2 regions of the Rhodococcus sp. NPDC058532 genome follow, and region 1 is predicted to be linked to the other one. Evidence: riboswitches for the same ligand, from Rfam matches in the RefSeq annotation. Region 1 holds a riboswitch; the other holds the start of a gene.
What was found. Region 1 has a riboswitch for S-adenosylmethionine ahead of ACFWQG_RS10250 (aminotransferase class V-fold PLP-dependent enzyme). Riboswitches for the same ligand answer to the same signal wherever they lie in the genome.
Positions count from the first base shown of each region.

Region 2: it holds a riboswitch for S-adenosylmethionine, as region 1 does, so the genes downstream of both, ACFWQG_RS02520 (bifunctional o-acetylhomoserine/o-acetylserine sulfhydrylase) here and ACFWQG_RS10250 (aminotransferase class V-fold PLP-dependent enzyme) in region 1, are expected to answer to the same signal.

Region 1 is NZ_JBHXNU010000006.1:223,640-231,499, reverse strand. It holds gene ACFWQG_RS10265 (CoA transferase subunit A) at 1-607, opposite strand, end outside; gene ACFWQG_RS10260 (IclR family transcriptional regulator) at 809-1,576, shown strand; gene ACFWQG_RS10255 (SDR family oxidoreductase) at 1,615-2,265, opposite strand; SAM riboswitch class IV at 2,419-2,535, shown strand; gene ACFWQG_RS10250 (aminotransferase class V-fold PLP-dependent enzyme) at 2,587-3,867, shown strand; gene ACFWQG_RS10245 (YbaK/EbsC family protein) at 3,898-4,371, opposite strand; gene ACFWQG_RS10240 (hypothetical protein) at 4,460-5,380, opposite strand; gene ACFWQG_RS10235 (hypothetical protein) at 5,569-6,630, opposite strand; gene ACFWQG_RS10230 (TetR/AcrR family transcriptional regulator) at 6,826-7,392, shown strand; gene ACFWQG_RS10225 (crotonase/enoyl-CoA hydratase family protein) at 7,464-7,860, shown strand, end outside.
Region 2 is NZ_JBHXNU010000001.1:565,057-572,916, forward strand. It holds gene ACFWQG_RS02510 (homoserine O-acetyltransferase) at 108-1,265, opposite strand; gene ACFWQG_RS02515 (homoserine O-acetyltransferase) at 1,361-2,530, opposite strand; gene ACFWQG_RS02520 (bifunctional o-acetylhomoserine/o-acetylserine sulfhydrylase) at 2,527-3,831, opposite strand; SAM riboswitch class IV at 3,967-4,083, opposite strand; gene ACFWQG_RS02525 (amino acid permease) at 4,210-5,604, shown strand; gene ACFWQG_RS02530 (hypothetical protein) at 5,663-6,292, shown strand; gene ACFWQG_RS02535 (hypothetical protein) at 6,312-6,629, opposite strand; gene ACFWQG_RS02540 (DEAD/DEAH box helicase) at 6,746-7,860, shown strand, end outside.

The DNA.
Region 1 (7,860 bases):
TCTTGCCGGCCATCGCGGCCAGCGGGTTGAAGTTCAGGGCGGTCTTGTCGAAGACCAGGTTGCCTGCGGTGTCGCCGCGGACCGCGTGCACGAGCGCGAAGCCGGCGGTGATGCCGTGTTCCATCACGTACCGCTTGTCGCCGAACTCCCGGGTCTCCTTCGGCGGGGACGCGACCGCGACGGAGCCGTCGGCGTGGTAGCGCCACGGCAGGCCGCCGTCGGCGACGGGGGTGCCGACCCCCGCCGGGGTGAAGAAGGCGGGGATGCCCGCGCCCCCGGCCCGCAGGCGTTCGGCGAGGGTGCCCTGCGGGGTCAGTTCGACCTCCAGTTCGCCGGCCAGGTACTGGCGCGCGAATTCCCGGTTCTCCCCAACGTAGGAGGCGGTCACCCGGCTGATCTGCCCACCGCCCAGCAGGATCCCGAGGCCGTGATCGTCCACGCCGCAGTTGTTGGAGAACACCTCGAGGTTGCCGACCCCGGAATCGCGGAGCGCGGCGATCAGGGCGTCGGGGATCCCGCACAGCCCGAACCCGCCGACCGCGATGGTGGCGCCCTCGCCGATGTCGGCGACCGCCTCGGCCGGTGTAGTGCACAGGGTCGTTCCCATCGAAAAGTTCCTTCCCTTGACGCGTCCGCGGTCCGAACGGGTGGATCATGTTCACTTCTCGGACGCCGCGGTTCGATTCCTGGTGGCCACTTAAGTGCGCAGCTCCCAGGGTTTCAAGAGGGGAGGAGGAATCGGCGGACACTGCTCGTTTGATGGACCTTCACGGCCATGCCGTTCACTGAGTGGACGTAGGATCGGGTCATGGAGGAGCCGCTGAGGCCGCAGGTGATCCGTCGCGTCGGTGCCCTGCTGCGCGCACTTTCGGGGGTGTCGGCGGGCGCGTCGACGTCCGAGCTCGCCCGGGCAACGAACCTGGCCCGACCGACCGCGCACCGCCTGCTGACCGCGCTCGCCGAGGAGGGGCTGGTCGACCGGGACCACCGGTCGGGGCGGTGGGCGCTCGGCCCGGAGCTGTACCTGCTCGGCGCGCAGGCGGCCGGCCGCTACGACATCACCGATCTGGGTCGCGACATCCTGCGGGACCTGGCGCGCGAGACCGGCGAGAGCGCCTTCCTCTCCGCGCGACGCGGCGACGAGACGGTGTGCATCGCGAGCGAGGAGGGCAGCTTCCCGCTGCGCTCGCACGTCCTGCACGTCGGGTTGCGACTGCCGCTCGGGGTCGCGTCCGCCGGGCTGGCGATCCTCTCGCACCTGCCGGATCGGGAGGTCGAGGAGTACCTGGAACGGCGGGACCTGACCGCGCAGTGGGGGGTCGACCACGACAGCGACGGCATCCGGGCGCGGGTCGTAGTGACCCGGCTGGCCGGGTACTGCGTCAATCCCGCCCTGCTCGTCGAGGGCAGCTGGGGGATGGGCGCCGCGGTCTTCGACGCGGCGGGTCGGCCCGAGTGGGCGTTGAGTCTGACCGGCGTGGAGAGTCGGTTCCGCGACGAGCGGCGCCCGGAACTCGGGGAACTGCTGCTGCGACAGGCGCACCGGCTGACCCAGCGGCTGCGGCGCAGCGGGTAGTCACCCAGGGTCGGCGCCCGGCTGACCCGCGGGGGCGGTCAGTGCGTGGTGATCGCCTCGGCGATCGGGGTCGGACCGTTGTTGAACGGGATCGTGCGGCGCACGGTGGTCGGGTCGGCAAGGGCGGCGGCCGCGACAGCGGCGACGTCCTCCCGGCTCACCGCATGCGCGGTGGGCGTCGGACTCACCTCGACCCGGCCCGTCCCCGGGGCGAGGGTCAGTGTGCCGGGGCCGAGAATCGTCCAGCCCAGGGCGGTGCCGCGCAGGTGCTGGTCGGCGGCGGCCTTTGCCTCCGCGTAGGCATAGAACGAATTGTCCGGTGGGACACCGTGGTCCGTCCTTGATCCGAGGTAGGAGACCATCACGTACCGCCGCACGCCCGCGGCCTCGGCGCCGTCCATCGACCGGATCGCGGCGTCCCGGTCCACGGCGTAGGTACGGTCGGGGTTGCCGCCGCCCGCGCCCGCCGACCAGACAACCGCGTCCTGCCCGCGCAGCACCTCCGCGAGCTGTTCGCCGCTCAGGTTCTCGACGTCGGCGAGTACCGGTGTTGCCCCCGCGGCAACGACGTCGGCGGCATGGTCGGGGTTGCGGATTACCGCGGTCACCTCGTCGCCGCGTCCGCTGAGGATCCGTGCCAGGTGCAGGGCCACCTTTCCGTGGCCACCGATGACGACGACGCGAGCCATGGCCGTTCCCTCCGTAGGACATTCGGGGTCGGGTCCAACGTACTGCCGCAACGGCGGCGCCGCAGATGTCGGGCATCGCGGTGGTCGAGGTCACAGGCGCACTCGGTGGGCGGGGGTTGACAGCGCGACGCCGATGCTGCCATTCTCTGCTCAGGTTATGAGTGCCAGCGTGTAGCCCCGGCTTGCTGGCCGGCAACCCTCCACCGCGGTGGGGTGCCCCGGGTGACGACCTGGCCGTGCTTCCAATTCCGGACACGGCAAGCGCGGACTCGATGCACCACCTCTCCATCGCACGGGTCCCTTGACGTAAGGGATGACGCCATGACCGCTGTACTCGACACCACCCCCCAGGTCGCCACCACTTTCGACGGAAACTGTTCCGGCACGGCATCTTTCGCGCCCGTCTGTGGTGGAGACCTGGTGGCGCCGCTCACTGACGGCACCTCGGTCAGGTACGCCAACTTCGACTACGCCGCCAGCGCCCCGGCCCTGACCGCGGTCGCGGACCGGGTGCAGGAACTGCTGCCGTTCTACGCCAGCGTGCACCGCGGCGCGGGCTACGCCTCCCAGGTGTGCACCGACCGCTACGAGGGCGCCCGCGGCGTGGTCGCGGACTTCGTTGGGGCCCGCGCCGACGACGTCGTGGTGTTCACCCGAAACACCACCGACGCACTGAACCTGCTCGCCTCCTGCGTGCCGGGTGAGACCGTGGTCCTCGACATCGAGCACCACGCAAACCTGTTGTCCTGGAATCGGAACGGCGCCCGCGTCGTCCGGTCCGCGGACACCGTCGAGGAGACGGTGCAGCGGATCGTCGCCGAACTGTGCACCCGCCCGGCGGCGCTGCTCGCCGTCACCGGCGCCTCCAACGTCACCGGCGAGGTGCTGCCGATCGCCCGGCTCGCGCGGATTGCCCACGAGTGCGGCGCCCGCATCCTCGTCGATGCTGCGCAGTTGTTGCCGCACCGCCGCGTCGACATCGCCGACCTCGGCGTCGACTACCTCGCCTTCTCCGGGCACAAGCTGTACGCGCCGTTCGGCGCAGGCGCCCTCGTCGGGCGCGCCGACTGGCTCGACGCCGCCGAGCCGTACCTTGCCGGTGGCGGGGCCACCAAGAACGTCGAGATCGACGCCGTGCAGTGGGCCGCCGCCCCGCAGCGGCACGAGGCGGGCACCCCGAACGTTCTCGGTGCCGTCGCGATCGCCGCCGCCTGCGAGGCGCTCGCCGGATTCGACGCCGACGCCGCCGAGCTGCACGAGCGGGTGCTGTGCGACCGCTTGACCGCCGGGCTCGACGCGATCACCGGGGTTCGGGTGCTGCGCATTTGGCCGGACTCCCCGGACGCCGTCGGCATCGTCACCTTCACCGTCGCCGGCGCCGAACCCCGTGAGGTCGCGACGTTCCTGTCCGACCGGTACGGCATCGGCGTGCGGGACGGTAAGTTCTGCGCGCACCCGCTGCTGACCCGGCTCGGTCATGGCGCGGGCGCGGTCCGCGCCAGCCTCGGGCTCGGCAGCAGCGGCGCCGATGTCGACCGTTTGGTCGGCGCGGTGGGCGAGTTCGTGCGCGAGCGCGTGACGAGCGGCGCGGCGGCGCACTAGCGTCGGCGCCGCGACCCGCAGGGGCGGGGATCAGTCGACGTCGATGGCCAGACCGGCCGTGATCCGGACCAGCTCGCGGAACGTGGTCCGGAACATGGCGCCCGGGTGCCCCGCCGCCGCCCACAGTTCCGGGTAGGCCTCGAGGGCGGTGTCGATGTAGGTGGACAGGTTGGTCGGGTGCCCAACCGGGGCGACGCCGCCGAGCGGCTGACCGGTCACCTGCACCACCAGTTCGGCGGGGGCGCGGGTGAGCATCCCCTCGAGACGTTTGCCGGTGCGCTCCGTGTCCACCTGGTGGGAACTCGACACCAGCAGCAGGACCGGCTCGTCGTCGAGGAGGAAGACCAGGGACTTGGTGATCGCGCCGATGTCGACGCCGAGGGTCGCGGCGGCTTCGGCGGCGGTGCGGGTCGGCCGGTCCTGAGTGACCACCACTCCGTGGTGGCCCCGCGAGATCAGTGTCCTCGCGACATTCGCGGCCTCGGGTTGCAGTGTCCTCGCCATGCCCCACCCTAGGACCGGCGGGCATCCTTCGCGCGCCGAAATGTCGGGACGCTCCTATGGTTTGGCCGCATCGCGGCGCATGCTGCGATCAACTGCCGGGCGGACAGCCCGCGCAGAAGGGCAGGTTCTTGAGGGCGACCTCACGCCAGTGGCCGCCCGGCGCGATGTTGGTCGCCAACTCGGGCGGCCCGGCGCCGTCCCCCACGAACGCGCGCCGGGCGAAGACGTCGCCGGCCAGTGAGTACCGCAGCCACGCCGTGACGTATCCGAGTGCCCCGGTGAGGTCGAGGTGGTCGCCGCCCACCAGTGCCGCCTTGGCCGCGGCCCCGGAAACCTGGTCGAAGTAGATGCGCTGGCCGCGCTCGGTTGCCAGCCAGTCGCCCGTGCCGCGGACGAGGAAGATCGGGGCGGAGAGTCCAGCAGCGGTGGGTACCGGCAGGCCCACCGGCCACCACCACAGTGGGGTGGGATCGGCGAACGCGAGGGCGACGACGCTGACGATGCGGCCCGCGGACGACCGGGCCGCGGTGACCGCGCCCCCCGCCCCCTGCGAGTGCCCGACGGCCGCGATCCGGTCGGTGTCGAGTCGGTTATGCAGCGGACTCGACGGGTCGTCGTTCAGCTCGACGGCGTGGTCGACCGCCGCCAGCAGGGCGGTGCCGTCCCCGACCGCGCCGCTGTTGGGGGCGACCACCACGAATCCCCAGGACGCGAGGTGTACCAGCGCGTCATGGTAGGAGCACGTCGAATCGGTGCCGAAGCCTGTGCCGTTGCCCCATACGACTATGGGGTGCGGCCCGCTCGCGGGGTCGTTCGGGTAGATGACGGTATGGCCGCCCGGTTGCTGCGTTCGCGGGGCCTCGCACCCGAGCTCGCGGCCGTCGTCCCAAGTCACGGTGAGGACGCCCGGAGCCTGGTAGGTGCCTTCGATCCGGGCGGCCGCGTGCGCGGTGGGGGCGCAGAACCCCGCGGCGGTCATGACCGCGATGGTGGCGATCGCCGTGCTCACGATCCGCGACGGCACTGGATCTCCCGTCGCGGACTACTGGCCGGGCCGCCCACGCGCACGTCTCCTCGTGTGCACATCAGGAGTCGCAGTTTACCGATGTTTTGCCGCGCCGTCATCGTCGACTGCGACGAACGGCTGGTTGGTTGAATCCGGGGTCATGAGCGCAGTCCCCACCCGTCCAGCCGGTTTCAGTGCACGCGCCCTCGCCGAGCGGTGCGGGCCGTGCAGGCGAATACCGTCACGAGCCCGACCAGTGCGTAGGTCACCAGGGTCACGATCGGCTGCCCGACGCCGGTGCCGTGGAAGTAGACGATGCTGCGCACGCCCTCGGTGCCCGCTCCTGGGGTGATCCAGCTGCCGATCGCCGCATAGAACTCGGGCAGCACATTCGATCCGAATGCGCCTCCGGCGCTGGGGTTTCCGAGTACCACGAAGATCAGGATCGCGAGCGGAACGGCGAGGATGCCGATCAGCGCCCGCAGGCCCATCGTGAACATCCCGGTCGCGAACACCACACCGGCGCCGAGCAGCGACAGCGGCAGTAGATGGCCGGTGAACGTCCCGAGCAGGTTCGCGGCGATCAGCGCCCCGAGGAAGCCGGACAGCAGCGCGTAGACCGCCATCAGCGCGGTGTGCAGGCCCGCCTCGCGCAGGGTGCGCGGCGCCCCGATCAGGAGGCCGATTGCCGCGGCAAGCAGGTATCCGCCGACCACCCAGCCGATCGAGAGGTAGAAGCCGGACAGCCCACGATTGTCGTGGATACCGACCGGGACCTCGTCCCGCACGTCGAAGGTGCGACCCTGCGCGGCGTCGACCCGGGTGAAGATGTCCTCGAGCGCGGTCGCGGCGGAACTGCCTGCACCGCTCGCGGTGATCAGGGTGTCGGGACCGGATGCGGCGACCAGGTATCCGCCCATCACCTCCCGATCCGAGATCAGGGTGCGGACCTGGTAGGTGGTGGCGGCGACCCTGGCCTGTACCGGGTGGCCGTCGATCGCATTCAGGCGATCGACGACCTGTCGGTCCGTCCCGGCGGGCAGCCCGGGATCCGCGACGACGGCGATCGGGATGTCCCGCGGCGTCGGCTGGTGGAAGGCGGCGACGTAGCTGGTGATGAACCCGAGTTGGAGCAGCAGGACGCCGATCGCCACCCCGACCAGGATCTGGCGGGGGGTGTAGCGGTCGGTCGGGCTGGTGGACCGGTGTGGTGTGGATTCGCCGGTCGTCGGGTCGACGTCGGTGACGCTCATGTGGTGGTTCCCCCCGGTCGCTTTTCAATACCTAAAGTATTGAATACCGTAGGTATCGGCTTGGGGGGAGGTCAAGCGTGAGGCGGAAGCGCAGGCGTGAAGATGGTCACCATGGAAACCGAGTCGAGCGCGACAACCGAAGCTGGCCGACGTCCCGCGGCGCCGGAGGTGCTGACCCGGCCGTCCAGGACGGAGGTGCGCCGCCGCCTGCTCGAAGCCGCGGCCGAGGAATTCGCCGAACGCGGCTTCGCGGCGGCCCGGCTGGCCGAGATCGCGCGCCGGGCCGGATTCACGAAGGGCGCCGTCTACTCCAACTTCGAGTCGAAGCAGGACCTGTTCGCCGAACTGTTCGCCGAACGGTCCCTTGAGGTGGCGGGCCGGGTGCTCGCCGAGATCTCGGGCCTTGCCGTCGCCGACGCGGCCGGACGTGGCGGCGAGACGATCAGCACCTGGCTGGTCGGTGACCCCGGATGGGCGCTGCTGGTGCTGGAGTTCGGCGTCCAGGCCGCCCGCGAACCCGCGATCGCCGAGGCCTACCTGCGGGAACGGCGGTCGCTGCGGCGTCAACTCGAGGACCTCATCGGCGAGCGGGCCGGGGAGTGGGGGATCGCCGACCGGGTCGACCCCCGCACCCTCGCGATCACCGTGATGGCGCTGATCTCGGGGTTGATGCTCGAGCACGCCGTTGACCCCGAGCAGGTGGACCGGGAGGCCGTGCAGTCCGCGGTCGCTGGCGTGTTCGCGGGCGCCTTCGCGCACTGACCCGGCCCGTCGCGCACCGACCCGGCGACGGTCGCCGGGCCAGCCGGGTCGCCGTTGGTTACTCTCGAGTAATGACTCGAGCATCGTGGCAGGCATTCACCGTCGACATCAAGGATCACGTCGCGCAGGTGACCCTGATCGGCCCCGGCAAGGGCAATGCGATGGGCCCCGACTTCTGGAGCGAGTTGGTTCCGCTGTTCGGCGAGCTCGACGCCGACCCCGAGGTGCGGGCGATCGTGCTCGCCGGGCAGGGCAAGCACTTCTCCTTCGGCCTCGACCTCGCCGCGATGGCCCCGATGATGGCGCCGGTGCTCGGGGACAAGGCGCAGGCCGGGCCGCGCACCACCTTCCACGGCGACATCAGGGCGATGCAGCGTGGGATCAACGCCGTCGCCGATTGCCGCAAGCCGGTCGTCGCCGCGATCCAGGGTTGGTGCATCGGCGGCGGCGTCGACCTGATCTCCGCCG
Region 2 (7,860 bases), on a different contig from region 1:
AGCGGCCGGGTGGTGGTCGAGGCGGAAGCTGTAGGGAGCACGGCGCGATGCTATCGAGCCGAGACACGCGCGATGGAGCATTCGCGAAACTGAGTCCCGCCCGCCGGTCAGCCGGTGCGCCCGGCGCGCGCCAGCTCCATCGTCTCGCCGAGCAGCCCGCGCACCCACGCGGCCTCGGTGAGGAACCCGTCGTGGCCGTCCGCGGAGTGGACCACCCGCAGCCCGTCACAGCCCGGCAGCAGGTCCGCGAGTTCCTCGAGCTGCCGCAGCGGGAACAGCCGATCGGAGTCGATGCCGCCGACGACAACCGGGACCGGGGTCGCGGTGAGGGCGGCCGCGACCCCACCGCGGCCGCGGCCGACGTCGTGCCGGTTGATGACGTCGGTGAGCACCACGTAGCTGCCGGGGTCGAACCGGGAGGTCAGTTTCCTCGCCTGATGGTCGAGATAGCTCTGCACCGCGTACCGGCCGCCCGCCCTGGGATCCTCACCCGGCTGGGGATCGTTCGCGAAGCGCCCGTCCAGACCCGCGTCGCCGCGGTAGGTCAGGTGTGCGATCTTGCGGGCGAGGGCCAGCCCGGCCCGGGGGGAGCGCCCGGTGCCGTGGTAGTCGCCGCCCTGCCAGTCGGGGTCGGCGGTGATGGCCGCGATCTGGGTGGTCTGGGTGCCGATCTGGTCGGCGGTGGCGCGCGCTCCGACCGCCAACACCAGCGCGGACCGCACCCGGTTCGGGTGTCCGGCCATCCACTCGAGGGCGCGCATGCCGCCCATCGAGCCGCCGATGACCGCCGCGAAGCGGTCCACCCCGAGCAGGTCCGCGAGCACGACCTCGGCGGCGACCTGGTCGCGGATGGAGATCGCCGGGAACCGGGAGCCCCACGCGACATGGTCCGGTGCCGGCGATGCCGGGCCGGTGGATCCGTCGCATCCGCCGAGCACGTTCGCGGTGACGACACACCATTCCTCGGTGTCCAGCGGCGCGCCGGGGCCGACCTGATCGTTCCACCAACCGGCAGTGGCGGATCCCTGTCCGGCCTCGCCGGTGACGTGCGAATCGCCGGTGAGCGCGTGCTCGACCAGCACGATGTTGTCGCGCGCTGCGGTTGGGGTGCCCCAGCACTGCACGGCGAGGACGACATCGGGCAGCACGGACCCGCTCTCGAGGCGCAGCGCGCCGATGCCGACCGTGACTCGGGTCCCGTCCGTCGGGAGCAGCCAGGACGCCCCGGGGGCGCCCGGTGCGGACTGCTCGTTCGATGCGGCGATCGTGGGCGGCGAGTCGGGGACGGGCACGATTCCCCATGCTAATGATCGGGGTGCGGGCCGCCAAACACCGCGGGTGTGTCGCGTCGACGGATCCGCTATCGGACCCGGCAGCCCGCCCGATGCGCACGCGCCAGGGCCATCGTCTCGCCGAGCAGGGTGGTGACCCACGCCGCCTCGGTGAGGAAGCCGTCGTGCCCGTCCTTCGAATGCACCACCCGCAGGCCCTCGCAGCCGGCGAGGTGGTCCGCGATCTCCCGCTGCTGCCACAGCGGATACAGCCGATCCGAGTCGACCCCGCCGACGATCGTCGGCACGGTGCACGCCGCAAGGGCTGCTTCCACGCCGCCGCGGCCGCGGCCGACGTCGTGCCGGTTCATCGCCTCGGACAACAGCACGTAGGTGGCCGGATCGAAGCGGGTGACCAGCTTCGCCGCCTGATGCTCGAGGTAGCTTTGCACCGCGTAGCGGCCACCCTGGCGCGGGTCCTCACCGTCCTGCGCCGCGTTCCGGAACCGGGAGTCGAGTTCGCCCTCGGTGCGGTACGTCAGGTGCGCGATGCGGCGGGCGATGCCGAGACCGGCCTCCGGCGAGCGTCCGGTGCCGTGGTAGTCGCCGCCCTGCCAATCGGCGTCGGCGGTGATGGCCGCCATCTGCGTGGTCTGGGTGCCGATCTGGTCGGCGGTGGCGCGGGCGCCGACCGCGAGGACGAGCGCGGCCGTCACCCGGTCCGGGTGGCCGACGATCCACTCCAGGGTGCGCATGCCGCCCATCGACCCGCCGAGGACGGCCGCGAACCGCTCGATTCCCAGCCGGTCCGCGAGCGCCACCTCGGCGGTCACCTGGTCGCGCACCGAGATCCCCGGGAACCGGGACCCCCACGCCCGCCCGTCCGGGGCTGGCGTCGCCGGGCCGGTGCTGCCGCGGCACCCGCCGAGGACGTTGGTGGCGACGACGCACCACTCGTCGGTGTCGATCGGCGCGCCGGGCCCGACCATGCCGTCCCACCAGCCGGGCGACGGGTGGTCGGCGGACGCCGGGCCGGTGACGTGCGAGTCGCCGGTCAGCGCGTGCTCGACGAGAACGATGTTGTCCCGGGCCGCGGTGGGCGTGCCCCAGCATTGGACCGCGAGCACGATGTCGGGCAGCACGGCGCCGCTCTCGAGGGTGAGCGCGCCGATCGGGATGTGCGTCAGCCGCCCGTCCGGCGGCGGGAACCCCGCGGGGGTGCCGGCCGGACGGGCGCCCGAGACGGAGCCGACTGTCAAGAGTTCGCCGCCGCGAATCCGGTCTCGAGGTCGGCCAGGATGTCGTCGATCCCCTCGATGCCGACGGCCAGCCGCACCAGTCCGGGTGTGACGCCGGAGGCCAACTGCTCCTCCGGGGACAGCTGGGCGTGGGTGGTCGAGGCGGGGTGGATCACGAGCGAACGCACGTCGCCGATGTTAGCGACATGACTGTGCAGCGTCAGGGCATCGACGAACTTCTTGCCCGCCGGGGCGCCGCCCTCGAGTTCGAACGCGACGATCGCGCCCGGACCCTTCGGGATCAGCGCCCGCGCCCGCTCGTGCCACGGCGAGCTCGGCAGCCCCGCATAGGAGACGGACGTGACGTCCGACCGGGCATCCAGGAACTCCGCGACCCGCTGCGCGTTCTGCACGTGCCGTTCGATCCGCAGGCTCAACGTCTCGATGCCCTGGCTGATTAGGAACGCGTTGAACGGCGACACCGCCGACCCGAGGTCGCGCAGCAACTGCACGCGGGCCTTGAGCGCATAGGCGGGCGCACCGAGGTCCGCGAAGACGGCACCGTGGTAGCTGGGATCGGGGGTGGTGAAGCCGGGATGCCTGCCCTGCGTCCAGTCGAAGGTGCCGCCGTCGACGATGACCCCGGCGATCGCGGTGCCGTGGCCGCCGAGGTACTTCGTCGCCGAGTGCACGACGATGTCCGCGCCGTGCTCGAGCGGGCGCAGCAGGTACGGGGTGGCGACCGTGTTGTCGACGATCAGCGGGATCCCCGCCGCATGCCCGACCGCGGCAATCCCGGGGATGTCGAGCACGTCGTTGCGCGGGTTCGAGATGGACTCGCCGTAGAACGCGACGGTGGTCGGGCGGATCGCGGCCCGCCACTGCTCGAGGTCGTCGGGGTCCCCGACGAACGTGACCTCGACGCCGAGCTTCGCGAGGGTGTAGTGGAAGAGGTTGTAGGTGCCGCCGTACAGCCGCGGGCTGGCGACCACGTGGTCGCCAGCACCCGCGAGGTTCAGCAGCGCGAACGTCGTCGCGGCCTGCCCGGAGGCGAGCAGCAGCGCGGCGACGCCGCCCTCGAGCGCGGCGATCCGCTGCTCGACCGCGTCCTGCGTCGGGTTCATGATGCGGGTGTAGATGTTGCCGGGTTCGGCAAGCCCGAACAGCGCCGCGGCGTGGTCGGTGCTGTCGAAGGTGTACGAGGTGGTCTGGTAGATCGGCAGCGCCCGGGCCTTGGTGGTGGCGTCCGAGGTCTGCCCGGCATGGATCTGCTTCGTCTCGAAGCTCCACCCTGCCGTCGGATCGATCGTGTTCTCACTCATGGGTGACTCTGGCTCCAGGGGTGTCGGGAGATGGGGCGCGTCTCCGGCGCCGAGGGCTGATCGGGCCTATCTGCGACAACAACACATGGTGAACCTCCGGTGGGTCGTGGCCCTGTCGGTGGGTCCGTCCCAGCGGACCCGCGCTTGTCATCCGACGTGTTCTCGAACAACCAGGTCATCACCCGGGGCACCCCACCGCGGATGGAGGGTTGCCGACCAGCGAGCCGGGGCTTGGCACTGGCACTCATGACCTGGCAGCGATCTTAGCGTCAGCGGTCGAACCCGCGGCATCGGGGCGGAGCCGCGATCGGGTGACCCGCGTAACACGACTAAAGTCCTGGTCGCACGCATGCCCGACCAGTCTGGGGGATTTCCGCAGTGAAGGACGCCGCGTCGGCGCTGACCCGGGGTTTGTCGGCCCGCCACATCCGTTTCATCGCGCTCGGCTCGGCGATCGGGACCGGACTGTTCTACGGCTCGGCCGAGGCCATCGAGAAGGCCGGACCGTCGGTGCTGCTGGCGTACCTGATCGGCGGCGTCGTCGTCTACATCGTGCTGCGGGCGCTCGGTGAGATGGCGGTCCGCAACCCGGTCTCCGGCTCGTTCGGCGAGTACGCAGGCAAACACCTCGGACCGCTCGCCGGATTCCTGACCGGCTGGACCTACACGTTCGAGATGATCGTCGTGTGCCTCGCCGACGTCACCGCGTTCGGCGTCTACATGGGCTTCTGGTTCCCCGATGTCCCCCGCTGGATCTGGGTGTTGGCGATCGTGTTCTTCATCGGGGCACTGAACCTGCTCAGCGTCAAGGTGTTCGGCGAGCTGGAGTTCTGGTTCACCCTGGTCAAGGTGGCCGCGATCATCGCGATGATCGCGGCGGGCGTTGCGATCCTGATCTTCGGGTTCGGCATCCACGACACCTCCGAGGGGGTGAGCAACCTGTGGGCCGAGGGCGGCTTCTTCGCGAACGGCTTCGGCGGGTTCGTCGCCTGCTTCGCGATTGTCATGTTCGCGTTCGGCGGCACCGAGATCATCGGCATCACCGCCGGCGAGGCCGAGGATCCGGCCCGCACGATTCCCCGCGCCGTGAACACGGTGCCCGCGCGGATCATGCTGTTCTACATTGCGACGCTGGCGGTGATCATGGCGATCACCCCGTGGCATTCGGTCGGCACCGAGGGCAGCCCGTTCGTGCAGATCTTCGAGGGCCTCGGGGTTGGGCCGGCCGCGGCCGTGCTGAACGTCGTCGTCATCACCGCGGCCCTGTCCGCGATCAACAGCGACATCTTCGGCGCAGGCCGGATAATGTACGGCATGGCGCAGCGCGGTCAGGCGCCTGCCGTGATGACGCGGGTGACCCGGGCCGGGGTGCCGTGGATGACGGTGGTGGTGATGATCGGCGCGCTGCTGGTCGCGGTGCTGTTGAACTACCTGATCCCCGAATCGGTGTTCCTCGTCATCGCGTCGATCGCCACCTTCGCCACCATCTTCGTGTGGGTGATGATCCTGCTGTCGCAGTACCGGTCCCGCCGCCGGATGAGCGACGCGGAGGTGGCGGCGCTGACCTTCCCGGTCCCGCTGTGGCCGTACGCGCAGCTCGCGGCGCTCGCGTTCCTCGGCTTCGTGATCGTGGTCCTCGCATTCGACGCCGACACCAGGGTGGCCCTCGTCGTTGGTGCGGTGTGGTTGGTCGGTCTCGCGCTGGCGTACCTGCGGTTCGTCCGGCCCGCCGGTGACCGGCCGGATCCGGTTCCCGCCGACCAGCCCCGATGACACCGCTACCCTGAGCGGCGCCGGGCACCCGGTGACCACCGACCGGGAGGACAACACCGTGCCAGGAACCGGACGATCAGCGAGCGGGCTGGCCGCCCTCATCCCCGTCGCGGTGCTGCTCGGCGGGTGCGGCACGCCCGACGGCGACACCCACGCGGACGGGCCAGCCAGGGGCGGCACGTGTCAACGATTCGAGTCGTTCTCCGGGCAGCTCGTCGTCGGCAACCCGGACGCGGCGCCCCCGACCCGGGTGCTGGTGCCGGTGGAGCCGGGGGCGGCGCTGCCGCAGCCACCCGACCTTCCGTCGCTGGTGTCGATCGGGGTGGACCGGGAACCGGGCCGCGACAGCGTCGTCCTCGAACTCGGGGGCGACGGCACCACGGGGTGGGCCGCCCGCTTCGTGCAGATGCCGCTGCTGCGGGGGACGGACGACCCCGTCGCGGTCCCCGGGGCGTGCATCCTGCAGGTCGACCTGACCGGGATCGACCCCGGCCAGCCGGGGGAGGGCGGCGGTCCGACCCGGATCACGCCGGACGGCGACGCGACCTCCCCGGTCGTCGAGGTGCTGAGCTATCCGACCGGCGACGGGGTGAAGCAGGTCTTCGTCGGTACCCGCAGCGGTGCCCCGGAGGTGACGGTCGGGTCGGTCGACGCCCGCCGCGCGATCACCATCACGATCTCGTCCTAACCCGCATCCTGGCGGCGCGTCACGGCAGCGGGAACCGGGTCGCGGCAAGGGAGGCGTAGTCGGTCCCGTCGTGCCCGACCATCCACGAGCCACCCTGCTGGTGGCAGGTAGCGACCACATCGAAGGCCTTCATCAGGAACAGGATCGCGTCCTCGGCGTTCGGCGCGAGGGCGAGCTGATGGGATTCACCGGGCCGGGCCATGTCCAGCCAGACGCCCCGGTTGCCGTCGAGTCGCATCCCGAGCACGTGGGTGACGTCGACGAACTGGTACTTGCGGTGCTGCCACGGCGTGCTGTGCGAGTAGCCCTGTTCGAGCACCTGAATCAGAATCGTCATCGCTGCCGGCCTCCAGCGTCATTATTCCGCCGGCCGCGGTCGTAAATCCAGGTGTCGGGCCCGGGTGATTGGATGGTCCGGTGGTGCACGCGCTGTGGTCCCCCGGGTCGGGCCTGATGCTCTGGCGCGACGCCGCAACTCCCGGCGACGCCGCCGATCTGCCGTCGCCGCTGCCCGGTGTGTTGGGTCGCCGGTTCCGGCACCGTGCCACCGTCGCACTGCCGAACGGCGACGGCACCGTCGCGGAGGTGACGGTGCCCGCGTTGGCGTTGGCGCCGCCCGCCGCCGCCTCCCTGCTGCTCGACCTGCCCGCCGCCGATCCCCGGCTGTCCGGCGACCTCCGCTACCTGATCCACGTCGCGCGGGGGGTGTGTCGGTGGGCGGAGGCCGGGCGGGTGGTGCCGGACCTGCGCCGCGAGGACGGCCAGTGGTGGGTGCGGTGGCGGCTGCTCGGTGGCGACGGGCAGCGCGCGTGGCTCGCCGAACTCGCGGTCGCGATGCCCGGCGTGCTGCGCGCCGCCGGTGGCAGGCAGGCCCTCGAGGCGTTCGTGGAGACGCTCACCGATCCGATCGTGCGGGGCCGGCTCGCGGGCCGGGACGCCGGCCATCCGCTGTTGCACGCGCTGCTCACCGACACCCCGCTCGCGGTGGCCGACGCGGGCGGGGCGGCGCAGGCGGAGGCCCGGCTGACCCGATGGCGGGAGTCGGCCACCGCGCAGGAACCGGATCTGGTGCTCCGACTCCTCGAGCCCGACGACTCGGGGGACGATCCCGAGGACGCGCTGTGGCGGCTCGAGGTGTGCCTGCGTCCGGCGGGGGAGGCGCCGGCACCGGTCCGGCACACCGACCCGGACGGGCTCCGGCTCGCGTTGCGCAAACTCGCGGTCGCGATGGAGGCCTATCCGCGTCTGCGCGCCGTCCCCACCGACCCGGACGGGCTTGACCTGCTGCTGCCGTTGCCGGTGGTCACCGACCTTGTCGCGCACGGTGCCCGCGAGCTCGCCGCCGCCGGGATCGCGCTGCTGCTGCCGAGGGAATGGATGATCGCCGCGCCCTCCCTGCGGCTGACGGTGACCAGCCCGCCGGTGCTGCTCGACACCGACGACCGGGCCGTCGGGCTCGGCCAGCTGCTGTCCTACAACTGGGAACTCGCCGTCGGCGACCTGGTGCTCACCGCCGCCGAACTGGACCGGCTCGCCAGCTCCGCCTCGGATCTGGTCCGGCTGCGGGG